Regions from separate parts of the Rhizobium sp. WSM409 genome, predicted to be linked through region 1. Evidence: predicted binding sites of a transcription regulator. Region 1 holds the regulator's gene; each other region holds the start of a gene.
What was found. The regulator LexA, encoded in region 1, represses DNA repair genes until DNA is damaged. The targets are predictions, from matches to a motif close to TGTTCNNNNTGTGTTCNG.

Region 1 (5,916 bases):
TAGTTCTTGTAGACCCGGTGACCGAAGCCCATCAGGCGGAACGGATCATTCTTGTCCTTGGCGCGGGCGACATATTCCGGAATGCGGTCGACCGTGCCGATTTCCGTCAGCATGTTGAGGGCTGCTTCGTTAGCACCGCCGTGAGCGGGCCCCCAGAGGCAAGCAATGCCGGCGGCGATGCAGGCGAACGGGTTGGCACCCGATGAACCGGCGAGACGGACGGTCGAGGTCGAGGCGTTCTGCTCATGATCGGCATGCAGGATGAAGATGCGGTCCATGGCGCGGGAAAGCACCGGATTGACCACATATTCCTCGCAGGGCACAGCAAAGCACATGCGCAGGAAGTTCGAGGCATAGTCGAGGTCGTTCTTCGGATAAACGAAGGGTTGGCCGATATGGTATTTGTAGGCCATCGCGGCAAGCGTCGGCATCTTGGCGATCATGCGCAGGCTGGCGACCATGCGCTGGTGCGGATCGGTGATGTCGGTGGAGTCGTGATAGAAGGCCGACAGTGCGCCGACGCAGCCGCACATGACGGCCATCGGATGCGCATCGCGGCGGAAGCCGGTGAAGAAGCGGCTCATCTGCTCGTGTACCATGGTGTGGTGCGTAACGCGGTAATCGAAATCCTTCTTCTGCACGGTGGTCGGCAGTTCGCCGTAAAGCAGGAGATAGCAGACTTCGAGGAAGTCGCCATGCTCGGCGAGCTGCTCGATCGGATAGCCACGATGCAGCAGGACACCTTCGTCGCCGTCGATGTAGGTGATTTTCGATTCACAGGATGCGGTCGAGGTAAAACCCGGATCGTAGGTGAAGGAAGCGGTGTTCTTGTAGAGGGCACCGATATCGATGACGCTCGGGCCGATCGTGCCGCTTTTGACAGCAAGGTCGACAGACTTGTCACCGATTTTTATTGTAGCGCTTTGATCCGTCATGCTGATCCTCCGAAATGGCGGTGGCGCCATAAAAGCGCCATAGGGGTTAAGCGTCCTCACCGATAGCTATATGATCGCGAAGCTAATGCCAAGTTACTGTGATGGCATTTTGTGCAATGCGGTATCACCTTTTAGGCACTGCAGCGATGAGCCACACGCATATCGGAAGCCGATGATTCGACTGGTCTTTTGGGGCTCGCGATTTTGCCTCATATTTCAATCGATTATGCTTGCCGGATTTGATTGGAGGTTGCATTCTGACTGCCTTCGCAGCCGGGCTTGGGCGGTTCATGCAGGAGTTGACGTCAGTCGAATTGCGGCCGGAAACAGGCGAAGGCCTTGCCGGCTCCTCCAATTTTTCACCACCAGTCGTGGTGACGCGACCGGCAAGGACGCAGTCGGCAATACCATTGCGCCACCGGCTGCCGGCCGCAGCCTCGCACTTGCTGCGTGCCGGCATGCGCATGCTGGGCGAGGAGACGGACCATGGCCGCCTGCTGCTGTTCTCGCCGGTCTTCCTCGGCGCCGGGTCAGCCATCTGGTTTCTCGCGGCATCGGATTTTCCGCTCACTGCATCGCTGCTCTGCCTGTTGGTGCTGACCGTCGCAGTTCTCATCGCCAGCCGCAACCGGGCGGCATTGCGGGCAGCGCTGCTGGCGCTTTCGCTCGTGGCTTGCGGCATAGTCTCGGCGCAGTTCGAGAGCTGGCGGGCTTCGACCGTGATCCTCGATTCATCAGTGACGACGACGGTGACCGGCCGCGTCGAGCGGCGCGAAGGCGATGGTCGCGGCCGGTGGCGCTACATTCTTGCCGTCACCGGCACTGAAGCGCCTCAGGTCAAGCGGCCGCCGGAACGCATCACCGCCATCGCCCGCGGTGCGGACGCAGCCTTCGAGATCGGCGATATCATCACCGGCAGGGCGCGGCTGACGCCGCCGGCGGGCCCAGCACTTCCCGAGCTCAACGACTTCTCCTTCAGTGCCTATTTCGACGGCATCGGCGCCAACGGCTTCTTCTACGGTGCACCGACGAAGGTCGATGCGCAGGCAGGTCCGCAGGCTGCAAGATCGGCGGTGGAAGCGCTGCTCGAAGGGCTCTACCGGCTGCGCAGCGGCATTGGCGACCGGATAAGGTCGATCCTGCCCGGCGATACCGGCGCTTTTGCCGCCGCACTGGTGACGGACGAGCGGCGCGCCATCTCGGATGCGACGACGGAGGCACTACGCCAGTCCGGTCTGGCTCATATCATCGCCATCTCCGGTCTCAACATGGCGCTGTCGGCCGGCATCTTCTTCGTCGGCTTTCGGATGCTGCTCAGCATCTTTGCCGGTATCGCTGAGGCCTACCCGACGAAGAAGATCGCTGCCGCCGGCGCGCTCATCGCCGTTACTGCCTATTTCCTGATTTCGGGCTTTGCGGTCTCTGCCGAGCGCGCTTTCATCATGATGGCCATCATGTTGATTGCCGTCTTCTTCGACCGGCCGTCGATCAGCCTGCGCAATGTCGCGCTTTCCGCCCTCGTCATCATCCTCATTTCACCGTCCGAGGTCTTAGGTCCGAGCTTCCAGATGTCCTTTGCCGCGACATTGGCGCTGGTCTCGGGTTATCAGTTGTGGAAGGACCGGCGCGTCCGCGAAAACGCCTTTCTGAAGCTACCTATCATCAGGCCCGTCGTTACGGTTGCCGGTTTCTTCGGCGGCGTCTTCCTGACTTCGCTGATCGGCGGTTTTTCCACCGCGCTGTTTTCGATCGAGCATTTTCATCGCCTGACCGCCTACGGCCTGCCGGCAAACCTCGCGACGATGCCGATCATCTCCTTCATCGTCATGCCGGCCGGCTTGCTGGCGATGCTGCTCATGCCTTTCGGTCTGGATGTTTTGCCCTGGAAGGTCGTCGGATTCGGCCTCGATCTGGTGATCGCGGTCGCAAAGACGGTGTCCGGCTGGGATGGCAATATCGACGTCGGCCGCTTGCCCGCCTGGTATTTCGCGGTCGCCGTGGCAGGCTTTCTGCTGCTGACGCTGCTCCGCACCCGGCTGCGCCATATCGGCACATCAATCATCGCGGTCGCAACGCTCATCCTGTTGCTTCTACCGGTTCCCCGGCCGCCGGATCTGGTGATTTCGGAGGATGGCAGTCTCGTCGCGGTGGTCGAAGCGGCAGCAATGGCTTCCAACCGTGAAAGACCACCGGATTTCATCTTCGACCAGTGGCAGAGAGCCCTGGTCCTGCCGAGACATGATCCGCCGAAGATGCTGGATGGTCCTGCTATCCCGCAGGTAGGAGAAGACCGCCGCGTCAAGCTTTCCCGCGATCAGCAGAACGAAGCGAGGACAGCGATGCGGGCGGCCGCAGCGGCCGGTGAAGCAAACCGCTTTTCCTGCGTCAAGAGGGCCTGGTGCGCATCAAGGCTTGGCAATGGTCGTGTGGTTGCTGTCATCGACAATGCCGCCTATCTCGGCCCGGCATGCGACGCGGCCGATATCATCGTGACGTCGGTCCGCCTGCGTTTCAACAGCTGCCGCTCAGGTGCGACGCTCTTCACCGGCGAGACGCTGCGCAGGACCGGATCCATCGAGTTGCGCTTCGCGGACGCCGGCCTGGAGGTGGCAACCGCATTTGACGCATTGTCGCGACCATGGATGCGCCATCGCGCCTTTGACTGGCGCAGCAACAGCTTTACCGAATCCGGCCTAACCGATGTCAGTGATAGCGGCGAATGAGGCCGACGAGTTTGCCCTGCACCTTAACACGGTCTGGTCCGAAAATCCGGGTCTCGTAAGCCGGGTTGGCCGCTTCCAGTGCGATCGAGGCGCCCTTGCGGCGGAAGCGCTTGAGTGTCGCTTCTTCGTCATCGACGAGTGCAACAACAATGTCGCCAGGACTTGCGGTGCTGCCATTGCGGATGATCACGGTGTCGCCGTCGAAGATGCCGGCGTCGATCATCGAATCGCCCTTGACCTCCAGGGCATAATGTTCACCGGAACCGAGCATGTCGGCCGGAACGGCGATGTCGTGGGTGTTGTTCTGGATCGCCGAGATCGGCACACCGGCGGCGATTCTGCCCATGACCGGCACGGAAACCGAGTTGCCGTTGTCGGCGACGGGTTTTGCGGGAGCAGGGGCGGCGACCGGCTGAGGTTTGCCCAGGCTGCCTTCGATGACGCTCGGCGAAAAGCCGCGCCGCGGCTGGATGCTGGGGCTGTAGGCCTCCGGAAGCTTGATGACCTCGAGCGCACGGGCGCGGTTCGGTAGGCGGCGAATGAAGCCTCTCTCCTCGAGCGCCGTAATCAGGCGATGAATCCCGGACTTCGAGGCGAGGTCCAGAGCATCCTTCATTTCGTCGAAAGATGGCGGAACGCCGGATTCCTTCATGCGCTCATGAATGAAAAGGAGAAGCTCCTGTTGTTTGCGCGTGAGCATCGACGTTGTGACCTCGTGATTGAAACAAATCCAGAACAGACACTATATGTTCCATATGTGTTCCGCAAGTAGCTAAATTTCCGTAAAACTTGGCGCCAACTCGTTGAGATTTTTATTTTCATTCGCCGGATTGGCACAGAAGTCTTGCGTTGAGGGAAGCGCTGTCGCACATCTCTTGCCGTGTCAGGGAGGGATATCATGAACGAGCACTCCGCCAAACCGCACCCGCTGGATCATGTCGTGCTGCCGGTCGTCAATATCGATCTGGCGCGCGAGAGGCTCGGCAAGCTCGGCTTCACCGTTGCCCCCGATGCGCGCCATCCCTTCGGAACGGAGAATGCCTGCGTCTTCTTTGCTGACAAGACCTATCTGGAGCCGCTCGGGATTGCGAGCGTCGAGGAGAGCGAGGCGTCGGCGCGCCAAGGCAATGTCTTCACCGCCCGCAATCAGGCTTTCCGCTTCCGCTGCGGCGCGGAGGGGCTTTCGGGGCTGGCTTTTGGCAGCAAGGATGCCGGCATCGATCATCAGAATTTCGTCGGTAACGGATCGAGCGCCGGCGAGATGCTGCAGTTCACCCGGCCGATGACGATGCCGGACGGTTCTGAGACGATTGCCGGCTTCAAGCTGGCTTTTGCCGGCGATCTGCGCGCGCCTGATCTCCTGCTATTTACCGTCGAGCGCGTCAATCCGCTGCCGGCCGACCGCGCCGTGCTGGAGACGCATGCCAATGGCGTCACCGGCATAGTCGAGATAGCGCTTTGCGCGCCTGATGCTGCCGCCTTCGCTGCCTTCGTCAGCCTCGCCGTGGTGCAATCGGCAGTCGAGAAAACCGGTTTCGGCGTCAATATCCCGGCGTCGAATGCCAAAATCAGCCTGATGACGGCGGAAGGGTTGGAGGCCTATTTCGACATCGTCGGCTCATCCGCAGATCGTGGCCTGCGCGGCCGGGCAATCCTCTTCGCTGTCGCCGATCTTGCCGTGACAGAAGCGCATTTGGCTGCTAACGGGGTGACATACGCGCGCAAGAACAATCGCATTCTGGTGAAGCCCGCGCCCGGGCAGGGCACGCTCTTCGCCTTCGAGGAAACACGATGAGCACTGATACGAATTCCGAAGTCAGGATCGGCGAAGGCCAAGGCCAGGTCAGCTTTTCCAATACCGGCCGCCTGTCGCTGATTGCCGGTCCCTGCCAGATGGAGAGCCGCGACCACGCCTTCATGGTCGCCGGCACGCTGAAGGAGCTTTGCGGCAAGCTCGGCATCGGCCTCGTTTACAAGAGCTCCTTCGACAAGGCGAACCGCACCTCGCTGTCGGCCGAACGCGGTATCGGGATTGAAAAAGGCATGGAGGTCTTTGCCGACCTCAAAAAGGAGTTCGGCTTTCCCGTCCTGACCGACGTTCATACCGCCGAGCAATGCGCGGAGGTGGCAAAGGTCGTCGACGTCCTGCAGATCCCGGCCTTCCTCTGCCGCCAGACCGACCTTCTCATCGCCGCCGCCAAGACCGGCCGCGTCGTCAATGTCAAGAAGGGCCAGTTCCTCGCTCCCTGGGATATGAA
Region 2 (5,916 bases), 2.2 Mb from region 1:
GCCGATTGCGGCCTGTCCCTTATTTGGACGGTGCGTTCAACCCCCAGAGGACGCCGAACGGATCACGAAGCTGGCCATAGCGATCGCCCCAGAACATCAGTTCGACCGGCATGACGACTTCGGCGCCGGCGGCAACCGCGCGATCCCACCAGAAATCGATATCATCGATCACCAGTTGGATGGCAAAGCCTTCATGGCCTTTGAAGGCATGGCCGTATTCGGGATAGGCGTCCGACAACATCAGGGAACTGCCGTTGATGTAGAGATGCACATGCATCGTTCTGCCGCTCTCGTCGACCGGCACGAGATATGCCTCTTCGGCGCCGAAAGCCTTCTTGTAGAATTCCGCAGCTTTCACCGCGCCATCGACCGTCAGATAAGGCAGCAGGCCATTCTTGACCGGCGGCATCTTGGTCGAGTTGCTCTCTGTCGTCGTATCCATGCTCGTCCTCCATACGTTTTTCACGAGCCGGCGGAATGCCTGGCTGTTTCAAGGACGCATGATGGAATCTGGAGCCGACAGTGTCGGTCAAAATTTTTGGAAAATCCGGTGATCAGAGATCGATGATCGTGCCGCGGCCGTCGTTCCACACGCGCATCTCACGCTTACCGTTGTTTGCCTTGGCGCGGACCGGAACGGGCTTCATCTTCATCGAAAGCGCACGTCCGACCATGAGCACGGTCAGGATGCCGCCGACGGCGAGCGTCACCGAAAAGGTGAAAAGCAGCATGGCCACGAAAACGGTGGCGCCGGCAAGCATGAGGAAGATGGAGCGAATGTTCTGCATGGTTAGAGACCTTTCTTCGGAAAGGAATGTGGTCCTTCTCCTTCCTCTCTGCAAGGCAAGCATGGCTTTTTGTTGTTCTGCTAGATGTTCTGGGGTGGGCTGCTTGCTTCGGCTTTCAAAGCTTGGCACTAATTCGCCATGAGCCGAAACCCCACGACCCGCTCCATGCGCCTGCGCCGTTCGGTGCTGAGCGTGCCTGCCATCAATCCCCGCGCCCTCGAAAAAACCCATGCGGTCGATTGCGATGCGGTGATCTTCGATCTCGAGGATTCCGTGGCGCCGGAAAAGAAGGCGGAAGCGCGGGAAAACCTGAGGAATTTCTTTTCGGCTCGACCGCTCGAAGGCAAGGAGCGGATCATCCGTATCAACAGCCTGTCCACCGATTTCGGCCTGGCGGACATGGAGCTGGTGACGGCGCTTGCTCCTGATGCCGTGCTGCTGCCGAAGGTCGACGAACCGCAGGATGTCATGGCGCTCAGTGACTTTCTCTCCGAGGCGGATGCGCCGGAAGATCTGCGCATCTGGGCGATGATCGAGACGCCGCGCGGCATCCTCAATGCGGCTGTTATCACCGAAGCCGGGCGCACGCCGGGCTCGCGGCTCGATTGCCTGGTCGTCGGGCTCAACGACCTGCGCAAGGAAACCGGCGTGCTTCCACAGCCAGGGAGGAACTATCTCGTGCCGTGGCTGATGCAGGTCGTCCTTGCTGTCAGCGCCTACGGGCTCGATGCGATCGACAGCGTCTTCAACGATTTCAGGGACGAACAGGGTTTTGATGCCGAATGTCTGCAGGGCCGGGCCATGGGCTTTGCCGGCAAGATGCTGATCCATCCGGCGCAGATCGAGCCCGCCAACCGCCATTTCGGTCCGGATCCGGCAGCGATTGCGGAAGCGGAGGCGATCATGTCAGCCTTTGCCGACCCCGCTTCCGATGGGCTGAACGTCATCAATGCAGGCGGGCGGATGGTCGAGCGGCTGCATCTTGTCCAGGCGGAAAGTCTGGTCCATAAAGCCCGCCTGATCGCAGCCCGCCAGGCTGCAGCACGAAAGACGATGTGATGAAACTCTACCGCTTCCTGACCGGTCCTGACGATGCTTCCTTCTGCCATAAGGTCACCGCCGCCCTCAACAAGGGCTGGTCGCTGGAGGGCTCCCCGACCTATGCCTTCAATGCCGCAATCGGCGCGATGCAGTGCGGCCAGGCCGTCGTCAAACATGTCGAAGGCAAGGATTACGATCCTGAGATGAAACTCTCCGAGCAGTGAGGTTTTAGCGCATAACCCCGAAAATCGTAATCGATTTTCGGAAAGGATTATGCGTGATTGAAAGTGATAGAGCGTCCTTAGCGCGTCCTTGGACGCGCGGCGTTCTATCGCTCGGCTGCTTCCTCGGCGCTTGCCTCGATCCGCTCCATGTCATCGTCGCTCAGCCCGAAATGGTGGCCGATTTCGTGGATCAGGACGTGGGTGATGATATCGCCGAGCGTCTCGTCGTTCTCAGCCCAGTAATCGAGGATGGGGCGGCGGTAGAGGCGGATGCGGTTCGGCATCTCGCCGGTTTCCACCGTGAAACGTTCGGAAATGCCCCTGCCCTCGAAAAGGCCAAGCAGATCGAAAGGGGTTTCCAGCGCCATGTCCTCGAAAACGTCGTCATCGGGGAAATCTTCGATCTCGATCGTGAGGTTGGTCGTCAGCTGGCGGAATTCATCCGGCAGATGGCTATAGGCCTCCATCGCCAGCGACTCGAAGGCGCTGATCGTCGGCGCATGGCGGTCCCGCCAATCATCGCTCTGGTCTATGCGGGCCATGAATATTCCTTCCTTTGCGGGCCCATATAGAACCTTTATCGCCGATTTTCGAGTGCGGAATCAAAGGCAGGAATATTTTCATAGAAAATGGCCGTTGACTCTTCATTAGCTCTCTGGAATCTATAAGAACATAACAGGAACAAGACGGATCGGAGAACGCCATGGCGCAGCACGCCCTGGCGCGCGAGCGGCTTTTTGCGCTCCGCGAAACCATCGCCAGACTGGAGGGAAGACTCGCGCCGGCACTTGCCGCAGCGGAGCGGGAAGCCCTGGCAGAAGGACGTAAGACCCGCCAGGAGCGCATTCTGCCGCCCCTGGCGTTTGGGGTGGAGTTGCTCGACGGCGCCCTGGAAGGCGGCTTGCCGCTCGATGCGATCACCGAATTCCGTTCCGCTCTGTCTCGCGATGCCGGTGCTGCAAGCGGGCTGGCGATGGCTGTTGCCGCGCGGCTGCAAAAACAGGAGGCGGATGCCGGCCGCCTTCTGCCGTTGCTCTGGATCGGCGATGCCGTCGGCACGCTGGAGGCCGGCCGTCCCTATGCTCCCGGGCTTCGGGATTTCGGGCTGAGCCCGGAGCGGTTTCTCCATGCCGCGCCGCGCAAGCTGGACGAGGCGCTCTGGCTGGCGGAGGTGGCGGTGGAAAGTGCTGCCTTCTCGGCCGTCATCTTTGAAGTCCGGGGCAATCCCGCCCATTTCGGCCTGACCGAAAGCCGCAGGCTCAGTCTCAGGGCGCATGCTGCCCGCCGTCCGCTCTTTCTTGTCCGTCAGGCCGGGGCGGAGGAGGCAAGCAGTGCGGCCTTCCGTCTGCATGTCGAACCGGCCCCGTCCGCTCTGCGGTCGTTGCCGGATGGATCGACACTTTCCGGCAGCATCGGCAATCCGATTTTCCGTCTGACGCTGGAGAAGAGCCGAAATCCGGCCCCGCTCTCCTTTCTTCTGGAGTGGAATCCCCATGAACGCGAATTTCTCCCTGTCGCCGAACCAAACCTCGTTCGTCCTCCAGGCGAACAGTCAGCGCATTCTGGCGCTCAGCTTCCCGCATCTGCCAACGGACCGCATCGCCCGCAAGCGATGGGGGCTCTCCTGGCGTTCGAAAGGGCGTCCTGAGACGCCGCCTATCGTCTGTTCCGGCAAGCTCAACAATGCCATGCGGCTAACGGCACTGGACGAGTTGGCCGAGAGGCTGGGGTTGAGGAAGGAGCTCGGCGTTGCCGAAGCGCGCGCCATGTACCCCATGCTCGAGGTCGCGGAAGAGGATCCGGCGGCCGACCGCCGGTTGCTGGAGGCAATTGCCGACTGGTGCGACCGTTATACGCCGCTGGTGGCGTTCGACGGCAAGGACGGCCTGTTTCTCGACATTAGCGGCTGCGCCCATCTTTTCGGCGGTGAAAAGGCGCTTCTTCGGGATGTGCTGTCGCGGCTTTTTCATATGGGGTTCGATGCCCGCGGCGCGATCTCATCGTCACCCGGCCTTTCCTGGGCCGCGTCCCGCTTCGGGCAAGGCGGCGTGATCGAGGACGAAGAGACGGAACATGTGCTGGTGTCCTTGCCGGTTGCAGCCTTGCGGCTGGAAGGACGGACCGTCGATGCTCTGAAGAAGCTCGGTCTGAAATATATCGGCGACGTCATCGATGCGCCGCGAGCGCCATTGACCCGCCGGTTCGGCCCGGAGCTGCTTCTGCGTCTCGACCAGGCGCTGGGACGTGAAGAGGAGCCGGTCTCGCCCCGGCGTCCTGTTGCCAGCCTCTCGGCCGAAAGCCGGCTGATCGAGCCCATCGGGACGGAAGAACAGATCCTTGCCGTCACCAGGCAGGTCGCCTTATCGCTGCAGCCGTCGCTGGAGGCGCGGGGTGCTGGCGGGCGGGTGTTCGAACTGGTCTTGTTCCGCGTCGACGGCAGGGTCTTTCGTATCTCCGTCGGCGCTTCGCAGCCGCTTCGCGAACCAAAGTTCATCGCCGGACTTTTTTCCGAGCGATTGCAGGCGGTCTATGACGATCTCGATGCCGGCTATGGTTTCGAGATCCTGCGGTTGAATGTGTTGCGGCACGATCCCTTCAACGAGGCGCAGGGTGATTTCGAGGGCGACCGTCAGGGAGAGGTCTCGCTTTCGGCCTTCGTCGACCGGGTCTCGGCCCGACTTGGTGCGGATTGCCTGCAAAGCTTCCAGCTCCGCGAGAGCCATGTTCCGGAACGCGCCGTCATCACGGTTCCTGTGATGGAGAGCCTTCCCAGGCGGAAGGCAGCGCAGGACATCCAGCTTCCTTTCCGCGAAGAGCGCCCGCTGCGGCTCTTTGCAACGCCAGAGCCCGTCGAGACCATCCTTGCCGAAGTGCCCGATGGTCCGCCGCAGATCTTCCGCTGGCGGCGCATTCAGCATCAGGTGGCAAGAAGCGAAGGGCCGGAACGGATCGCCATGGAATGGTGGATCGATGGGAATGACGCCGAGTCGCGCGACTATTTCCGCATCGAGGATGAGACCGGACATCGCTTCTGGATCTATCGGCGGGGCTTTTATGGTCAGGCGCTTGATCCTCGCTGGTTCATGCATGGCGTGTTCGCATGACAATCGCGCGCGCACTCTTCGAGATCGGCACAAGGACGAATTTCTCGTTTCTTGAAGGCGCCTCCGGCCCGGAGGAGATGGTCGTGCAGGCTGCTCGTCTACGGCTCGGCGGTCTCGGGATTGCGGACCGGAATTCGGTTGCCGGCGTGGTGCGGGCGCATGCGCAGGCGGAGCAGCTTGAGGAGAGATACAAGAACAAGGATGCGATTCTGGCCCAAGCGAAGAAGGAAGGAAAAAAGGAGGAGATCCTCGATCCTATCCGGATTCAGCCGGGCGCCCGTCTCGTCTTTTCCGATGGAACGCCTGATATCCTCGCCTATCCCCGGAGCCGGCGAGGCTGGGCGAACCTTTGCCGTCTTCTGAGCGCCGGCAATCTGAAGGAGGAAGCGGTCAAGGGAAGCTGCATTCTGACGGAAGCGGAACTCATGGAATGGGGGGACGAGATGATGCTTGCTCTCGTTCCCGATCGCACCCTTGTCGGTCATCAGGCGGGTCAGCCGACGCTGGAAGATTACCTGGAACGGTTTCGCAGGCGCTTCCGCAAGGCTTTTTATATGGCGCTGGCGCCAGCCTATGATGGCCGCGACAGGCAGGTCTTTGCGGTGCTTGCCATGCTTGCCGCTCGAAACCGTGTGCCGCTGATTGCAACCAACCAGCCGCTTTACCATCATCCTGAACGCCGGCCGCTTTCGGATGTCGTGATCGCGATCCGGGAGCATGTGCAGATATCGCAAGCCGGGTTCCTGCTGGCGCCGAATG
Region 3 (5,916 bases), 1.2 Mb from region 1:
ACCAGCGCAAGCGCAAGGAAGCGGAAGCCGAAGCGGCCCACATCGTTGCCGCCGCTGAGCGCGAAGCCGAAATGCTGACCGCCGAAGCGAAGAAGAAGACCGAAGAATTCGTCGCCAACCGCACGGCGCTGTCCGAGCAGAAAATCAAGCAGGCCGAGGTCGAGGCGATGAAGGCGGTGCGTTCCGCTGCTGTCGATCTCGCAATCGCGGCCGCTGAAACCGTGCTTGCCAAGCGGGCCGACACCAAAATCCAGTCCGAGCTCTTCGGCAATGCCGTCGGCCAGGTCAAGACCCGGCTGAACTGAGCGGTTTCGAAAAGATTTGAGAGGAGGCCGGGCATGTCCCGGCCTTTTCTTTTGTTGATTACTCGGTCTCGTGCCGGGTATCTGCCGCAGATAAACAGACTGCAGACGTTCGGGCAAACCCGCTGCGGTCCGCTGCTCTCACCCGGCGCCAGCCCCTCATCCGGCTGCCGCCACCTTCTCCCCGCAGGCGGGGAGAAGGGATATGCCGCGGCCTTCTCCGTCCCCCGCCTATCTCTCGCAGGGCACGTCCCCTCGCCCCGTTTACGGGGAGAGGGTTAGGGTAGGGTTAGGGTGAGGGGCAGCCTTCGGCGTGAACCGGACAGCATTGGGACAAGCTCGGGCATATCCCGGTCTTTTGAATAACCTACTCGGAAAGCAGCTCGTCCGTCTCAGGAGCGCCCTCGGTCTTACGCAATGGCCTGAAGCTCATCCGGTGCAGCGAGCAGGGGCCGTGTCTCTCGATGCCGGCGCGGTGTTGCGCCGTGCCGTAGCCCACATGCGCGGCAAAGCCGTAATCCGGAAACACGCTGTGGGCCCGCGCCATCATTCGGTCACGCGTCACCTTGGCGACGATCGAGGCGGCGGCGATCGAGACCGAGCGGGCATCGCCCTTGACCACCGCCTGTCCGGGGCAATCGAGGCCGGGCGGCACGTCGAGCCCGTCGGTCAGCACGTAACTTGCCGGAATGGCGAGGCTGCAGATGGCCCGGCGCATGGCGTCGAGGCTTGCCTTGCGGATATCCGTCTCGTCGATGCGCGTCGAGCTGGAGGAGGCGATGGAGACGGTCGCAGTCGCCAGAATCTGCACGAACAGTTCCTCGCGCCGTTGCGCCGAAAGCTGCTTGGAATCGTTGAGACCCTCAGGGATGCGCCTCGGATCGAGAATAACGGCGGCCGCCACGACGGGTCCCGCCAGCGGCCCGCGGCCTGCCTCGTCGGCGCCCGCGACCGGCCAGTGGCCAGCCTTGCGGGCTTTGAGTTCCAGTCGGAAATCCGGCACGAGCGGAGCCGTGTCGAAAAGCAGGGGAGAATCGGGTGACGTGCGAGGTTTCATGCGGCTGAACCTCGCACGCCAACCCGATTGCCCGCAAGTCCCCGGATCAGGGCGGCGGCCGGGGACGCTCCGGCGGATGGTGGCGGTCAGGGCCATCCGCGGGAATTGCGCTCGGGCTCGAAAACAGGCGGTTTCTCGAGAGCCGATGCGCAAGCTCAAAAATCAAAGAAGCGACAGCTGCACGCCGCTGCCATCGGGCGGCACGAACAGATCGTCGCGCAGCGGCATGCTGCGGCGCGTCAGCTCGAAACGTCGGGCGGCCATTTCAAAGCGCCGGGCAATCTGCCAGGCATAGGGGCCGGCGCCCTTCATGCGCTTGCCGAATTCGGCATCGTAATCCTTACCGCCGCGCATCGAGCGCACCAGCGACATCACATGCCGGTAACGATCGGGGTAATGCTGCAGCAGCCAGTCGCGAAACAGCGGGCTGACCTCGAGTGGTAGCCTGAGGATGACGTAGCTCGCCTCGGCGGCTCCGGCAGCCTTGGCCGATTCGAGGATGCGCTCCAGTTCGTGGTCGTTCAACGCCGGGATGAGCGGGGCGGCCAGCACAGCCGTCTGGATGCCTGCTTCGGCAAGCGTGTGGATCGTCTCCAGCCGCCGCGGCGGCGTGGCGGCTCGCGGCTCCATCGTCCGGGCAAGCTTGCGATCCAGCGTGGTCACCGAGATGCCGACGCGCACCAGGTTCTTAGCTGCCATCTCCTGCAGAATGTCGAGATCACGCAGGATCATCGCCGACTTGGTGACGATCGATACCGGATGGTTCGCCTTGTTCAACACCTCGAGAATGCCACGCATGATGCGCCATTCCTTCTCGATCGGCTGATAGGGATCGGTATTGGTGCCGATCGCGATCACCCGCACCTTGTAGCTGGGCTTGGCGAGTTCCCGCTCCAGGAGTTTTGCCGCATCGGGCTTGGCAAACAGCTTCGTCTCGAAATCGAGCCCTGCAGAAAGCCCCATATAGGCGTGTGTCGGTCGGGCGAAACAATAGATGCAGCCGTGCTCGCAGCCGCGATAGGGATTGATCGAGCGGTCGAAGGGAATGTCCGGCGATTCGTTGCGGGTGATGGCCGTGCGCGGCTTCTCGACCTGCACTTCGGTCTTGAATGGCGGCAGCTCTTCCCACGTCTGCCAGCCATCGTCGACGGTTTCGCGTTGCTGCGCCTCGAACCGACCTGTCGGGTTCAGTCCCGCTCCACGTCCACGCCGCCGATCGACCTCGACTCTCAGACCGGAGGAAACGATCATCGCATCGGCAATATCTGCCGTATTGGCAGGCGCGAATGCGGCCTGCCCTGCCAGGGACTGCTCTCTCATCGGATTCTCCCGCGGCGAAAAGCCATCGCCTTCGCCCGTTTTGCTGATTAAATTCCTATCCGCAAAACGAGAACAATGCAAGAACAAAATGAGGAAAACGGTGCTGGCAAAAATTTGTGCGGCGCATTATAAATGGTCAATGTTGACGGTTGTTCTCGAATGTCAGGATCAGGAATCTGAGCTGGCACAGACTTTATCGGTATTGGTGGCAGGCGCGGTGGAGGGGCTGGTGAGCGATGTGGTCGTGCTCGATCACGGCTCGCGCGACGGCACCTCGCGGGTGGCCGACGCCGCCGGCTGCCGCTTCCATTCGCAGTGGGATATCAAGGACATCGTCCGCTCGGCGCGCGGCGAATGGCTGCTCTTTGTCGAGCCGGGCGCCAGACCCCAGGCCGGCTGGATCGATGAGATCGCTGAATATGTCGCGCTGAACAAATTGCCGGCGCGCTTCACCGCATCGCGTGCCTATAGGCGCCCTTTCTTCCAGCGTGTCGGCCGGGCCGTGCCGCCGCTGGAACTCGGCTTTCTCCTGCCGAAGAAGCAGGCGCTCGCTATCGCCAAAAGCGGGATGCGGCTTACCGAATTCGTCAAGGGCCAGAAGCCGCGCAAGCTCGCGAGCGAATTGATTCCGTCCTGGGTTGCCCGCGCTGCGCGATAGGTGCCACAACTCTCTCCATGAGCAAAAGATGGCGCCCAATAGGATTTCGCGCTATAATTCAACATGGCGCCGTCGAAGCGCCTCGCTTCGCAACGGAATGGCCATGGAATGCCGGTGAACGGCAGAACAGGTCAGCGAAAATCTCCTCTTCTGCCGGGCTCCCGGCGAAAGGAGGTGCATCATGGCACGCGGTAGGATCTACGGCCTCGTAGCCGTCATATTGCCGACATTGGTGATCGCGCATCCGCATTCGGCTGCATCGCAGATGATGCGCAGTTGCGCAGGCCGACCCGAAATCGTCAATTTCCTGGACAAGAACTTCGCCGAAAAGCTCACGGCAGTCGGACTGATCAACGAGAACGCCATTCTTGAGGTCTATGCCGCCGAAAGCGGCACCTGGACCCTCATCGTCACGGACGTTCACGGCATAAGCTGCGTTCTGCTGTCGGGTGACAGCTGGGACACGATGCCCGTCCTGCCGGGCCTGGCCACATAGTGAATGCTCCTGGTGCGCCAGGGGCAACCATGCCCTACTTCGTCGCGCCGCGTTTCAGGTGCTCGTCCAGCCGCGGCATGATCTCGACGAAATTGCACGGCGCGCTGCGATAGTCGAGCTGTCCTTTCAGAATGCCGTCCCAGGCATCCCGGCAGGCGCCGGGCGAACCCGGCAGCACGAAGATAAAGGTGGCGTTGGCAACGCCCGCCGTGGCGCGCGACTGGATCGTCGCCGTGCCGATCTTCTCGTAGGAGATCCGGTGGAAAATGGCGGAAAAGCCGTCCATCCGCTTTTCGAACAAAGGCTCCAGCGCCTCTGGCGTCACGTCGCGGCCGGTAAAGCCGGTGCCGCCTGTGGTGATGACGACGTCTATGTCTTGGTTCTCAGTCCAGGCCTTCACCCGCGCGGCAATCTTTTCGCGATCATCGGGCACGATCCCCCGGTCGACCAGCCTGTGCCCCGCCTCCCTGATCCGCGCCGCCAGCGTGTCGCCTGATTTGTCCGTCTCCGGCGTGCGCGTATCCGAGATCGTCAAAACCGCAATGCCGACCGCGATGAAGGGTCGCTTTTCGTCCAGACCTGCCATCACGCGCCTCCCGAAACCGTTTCTGTCGCCTGGAAATACCAGTCAGGGCGCTTGTCGTGAAGAGCTGCCGCCGCACCTTCGGCAGCAGTCATGCTCGCAAAGATGCCGAAACAGGTGGCGCCGGAACCGGACATGCGGGTCAACAGGGCGCCGCGAGCCTGCAGCATCGCCGAGATCGCCGCAATCTCGGGCACGAGTTCGCGCGCCGGCGGCTCCAGGTCGTTGCCGGCAGCAGCAATCGCCGCGAGCCAGTCGGCAGCCTGAGACCCGCTCAAAGCCAGGCTCAGGGCCGGATTGTTCTTTGTCGCCAGCCGGCGGAAAACCTCAGGCGTCGCGACGCCCTTCAGCGGATTGGCAAGCACCATGGCAAAGGCCGGCAGATCAGGCACCGGTTCGATCTTTTCGCCGATGCCGCGGGCAATCAGCGGCCGGCTCTCCAGGCACATCGGCACGTCGGCGCCGAGCTTCAGAGCCAATGCTGCGAGCGTCTCCGCCGATAACGTCGTGCCCCAGAGCCGCATCAGCCCGCGCAGCGTCGCGGCCGCATCGGCCGAGCCGCCGCCGATGCCGGAGGCAACAGGCAGGTTCTTTTCCAAATGGATGCGGACGGGAAAGGCGAGGGGACCGACCACCTCACGCAGCAGGTCGCGGGCCTTCAGCACCAGGTTGGTGCCGCCGTCGCCGGCAAGCGTTTCGCCAAAACGGCCGGACAGGGTCAATGCGTCGGTCGGCGACCGCATGAAGTCCAGCCGATCGCCGTGACCTGCGAAGGTCACCAGCATATCGAGCAGATGATAGCCATCCGGCCGTTGGCCCGTCACATGCAGGGCCAGGTTGATTTTCGCGCGTGCTTCCTCGGAAAAGCTAGAGCATGATGCCGAAAAGTGTGAGCGGTTTTCGGACGACATCATGCTCTATTTCTTTGATCTCACGCCGGCCACGCCCTCATCAGGCATGGTCCGTCAGGATTTCTTGTCGACCGGCGGCGGGGTGACGGGCGCCGGATCCGGCTGCTTCTTGTCGGCCGCCTTGGCATCGTCACTGGCAGGAGGCAGGCCGTTGGCGACCTTGTCCTTGATCTTCGGGATCTCGGCAGCTTCGGGCTCGGAGGCGAGCGCCCGGTTCCACTGGTAGACGGCCTCGAGCTTGCGCCCGACGCGCCAATAGGCATCGCCGAGATGGTCGTTGATCGTCGCGTCGCCGGCCTTGATCTGTGCGGCCCGCTCCAGCTCGTCGACGGCATCGTCGAAGCGGTTGAGGCGGAAATAGGCCCAGCCGAGCGAATCGATGATGTAGCCGTCGTCAGGGCGAAGGTCGACGGCCTTCTTGATCATGCCGAGACCTTCATCGAGGTTCCGGTTCATGTCGATCCAGGAATAGCCGAGATAATTCAGCACCTGCGGCTGGTCGGGATTGAGCTCCAGCGCCTTGCGGAAGTTCGGTTCCGCCTGGTCCCACTTCTTCAGCCGCTCATAGGCGATGCCGCGCTGGAAGAAG

Region 2: the regulator LexA is predicted to act here: its motif matches at 2,720-2,737, upstream of AC25BC_RS21355 (ImuA family protein).
Region 3: the regulator LexA is predicted to act here: its motif matches at 2,748-2,765, upstream of AC25BC_RS02805 (PA0069 family radical SAM protein).

What each region holds. Positions count from the first base shown of each region.
Region 1 covers NZ_CM172794.1:1,760,833-1,766,748, forward strand. Annotated here, with positions in the region: gene gltA (citrate synthase) at 1-935, opposite strand, end outside; gene AC25BC_RS08935 (ComEC/Rec2 family competence protein) at 1,226-3,658, shown strand; gene lexA (transcriptional repressor LexA) at 3,639-4,358, opposite strand; gene AC25BC_RS08945 (VOC family protein) at 4,557-5,453, shown strand; gene kdsA (3-deoxy-8-phosphooctulonate synthase) at 5,450-5,916, shown strand, end outside.
Region 2 covers NZ_CM172794.1:4,348,130-4,354,045, reverse strand. Annotated here, with positions in the region: gene AC25BC_RS21380 (VOC family protein) at 20-442, opposite strand; gene AC25BC_RS21375 (hypothetical protein) at 555-788, opposite strand; gene AC25BC_RS21370 (HpcH/HpaI aldolase/citrate lyase family protein) at 927-1,847, shown strand; gene AC25BC_RS21365 (DUF1737 domain-containing protein) at 1,847-2,053, shown strand; gene AC25BC_RS21360 (metallopeptidase family protein) at 2,158-2,595, opposite strand; gene AC25BC_RS21355 (ImuA family protein) at 2,757-3,701, shown strand; gene AC25BC_RS21350 (Y-family DNA polymerase) at 3,742-5,157, shown strand; gene AC25BC_RS21345 (error-prone DNA polymerase) at 5,154-5,916, shown strand, end outside.
Region 3 covers NZ_CM172794.1:582,472-588,387, forward strand. Annotated here, with positions in the region: gene AC25BC_RS02795 (F0F1 ATP synthase subunit B) at 1-305, shown strand, start outside; gene rnhB (ribonuclease HII) at 670-1,359, opposite strand; gene AC25BC_RS02805 (PA0069 family radical SAM protein) at 1,522-2,679, opposite strand; gene AC25BC_RS02810 (glycosyltransferase family 2 protein) at 2,819-3,337, shown strand; gene AC25BC_RS02815 (hypothetical protein) at 3,519-3,833, shown strand; gene moaB (molybdenum cofactor biosynthesis protein B) at 3,868-4,419, opposite strand; gene AC25BC_RS02825 (4-(cytidine 5'-diphospho)-2-C-methyl-D-erythritol kinase) at 4,419-5,330, opposite strand; gene AC25BC_RS02830 (tetratricopeptide repeat protein) at 5,382-5,916, opposite strand, start outside.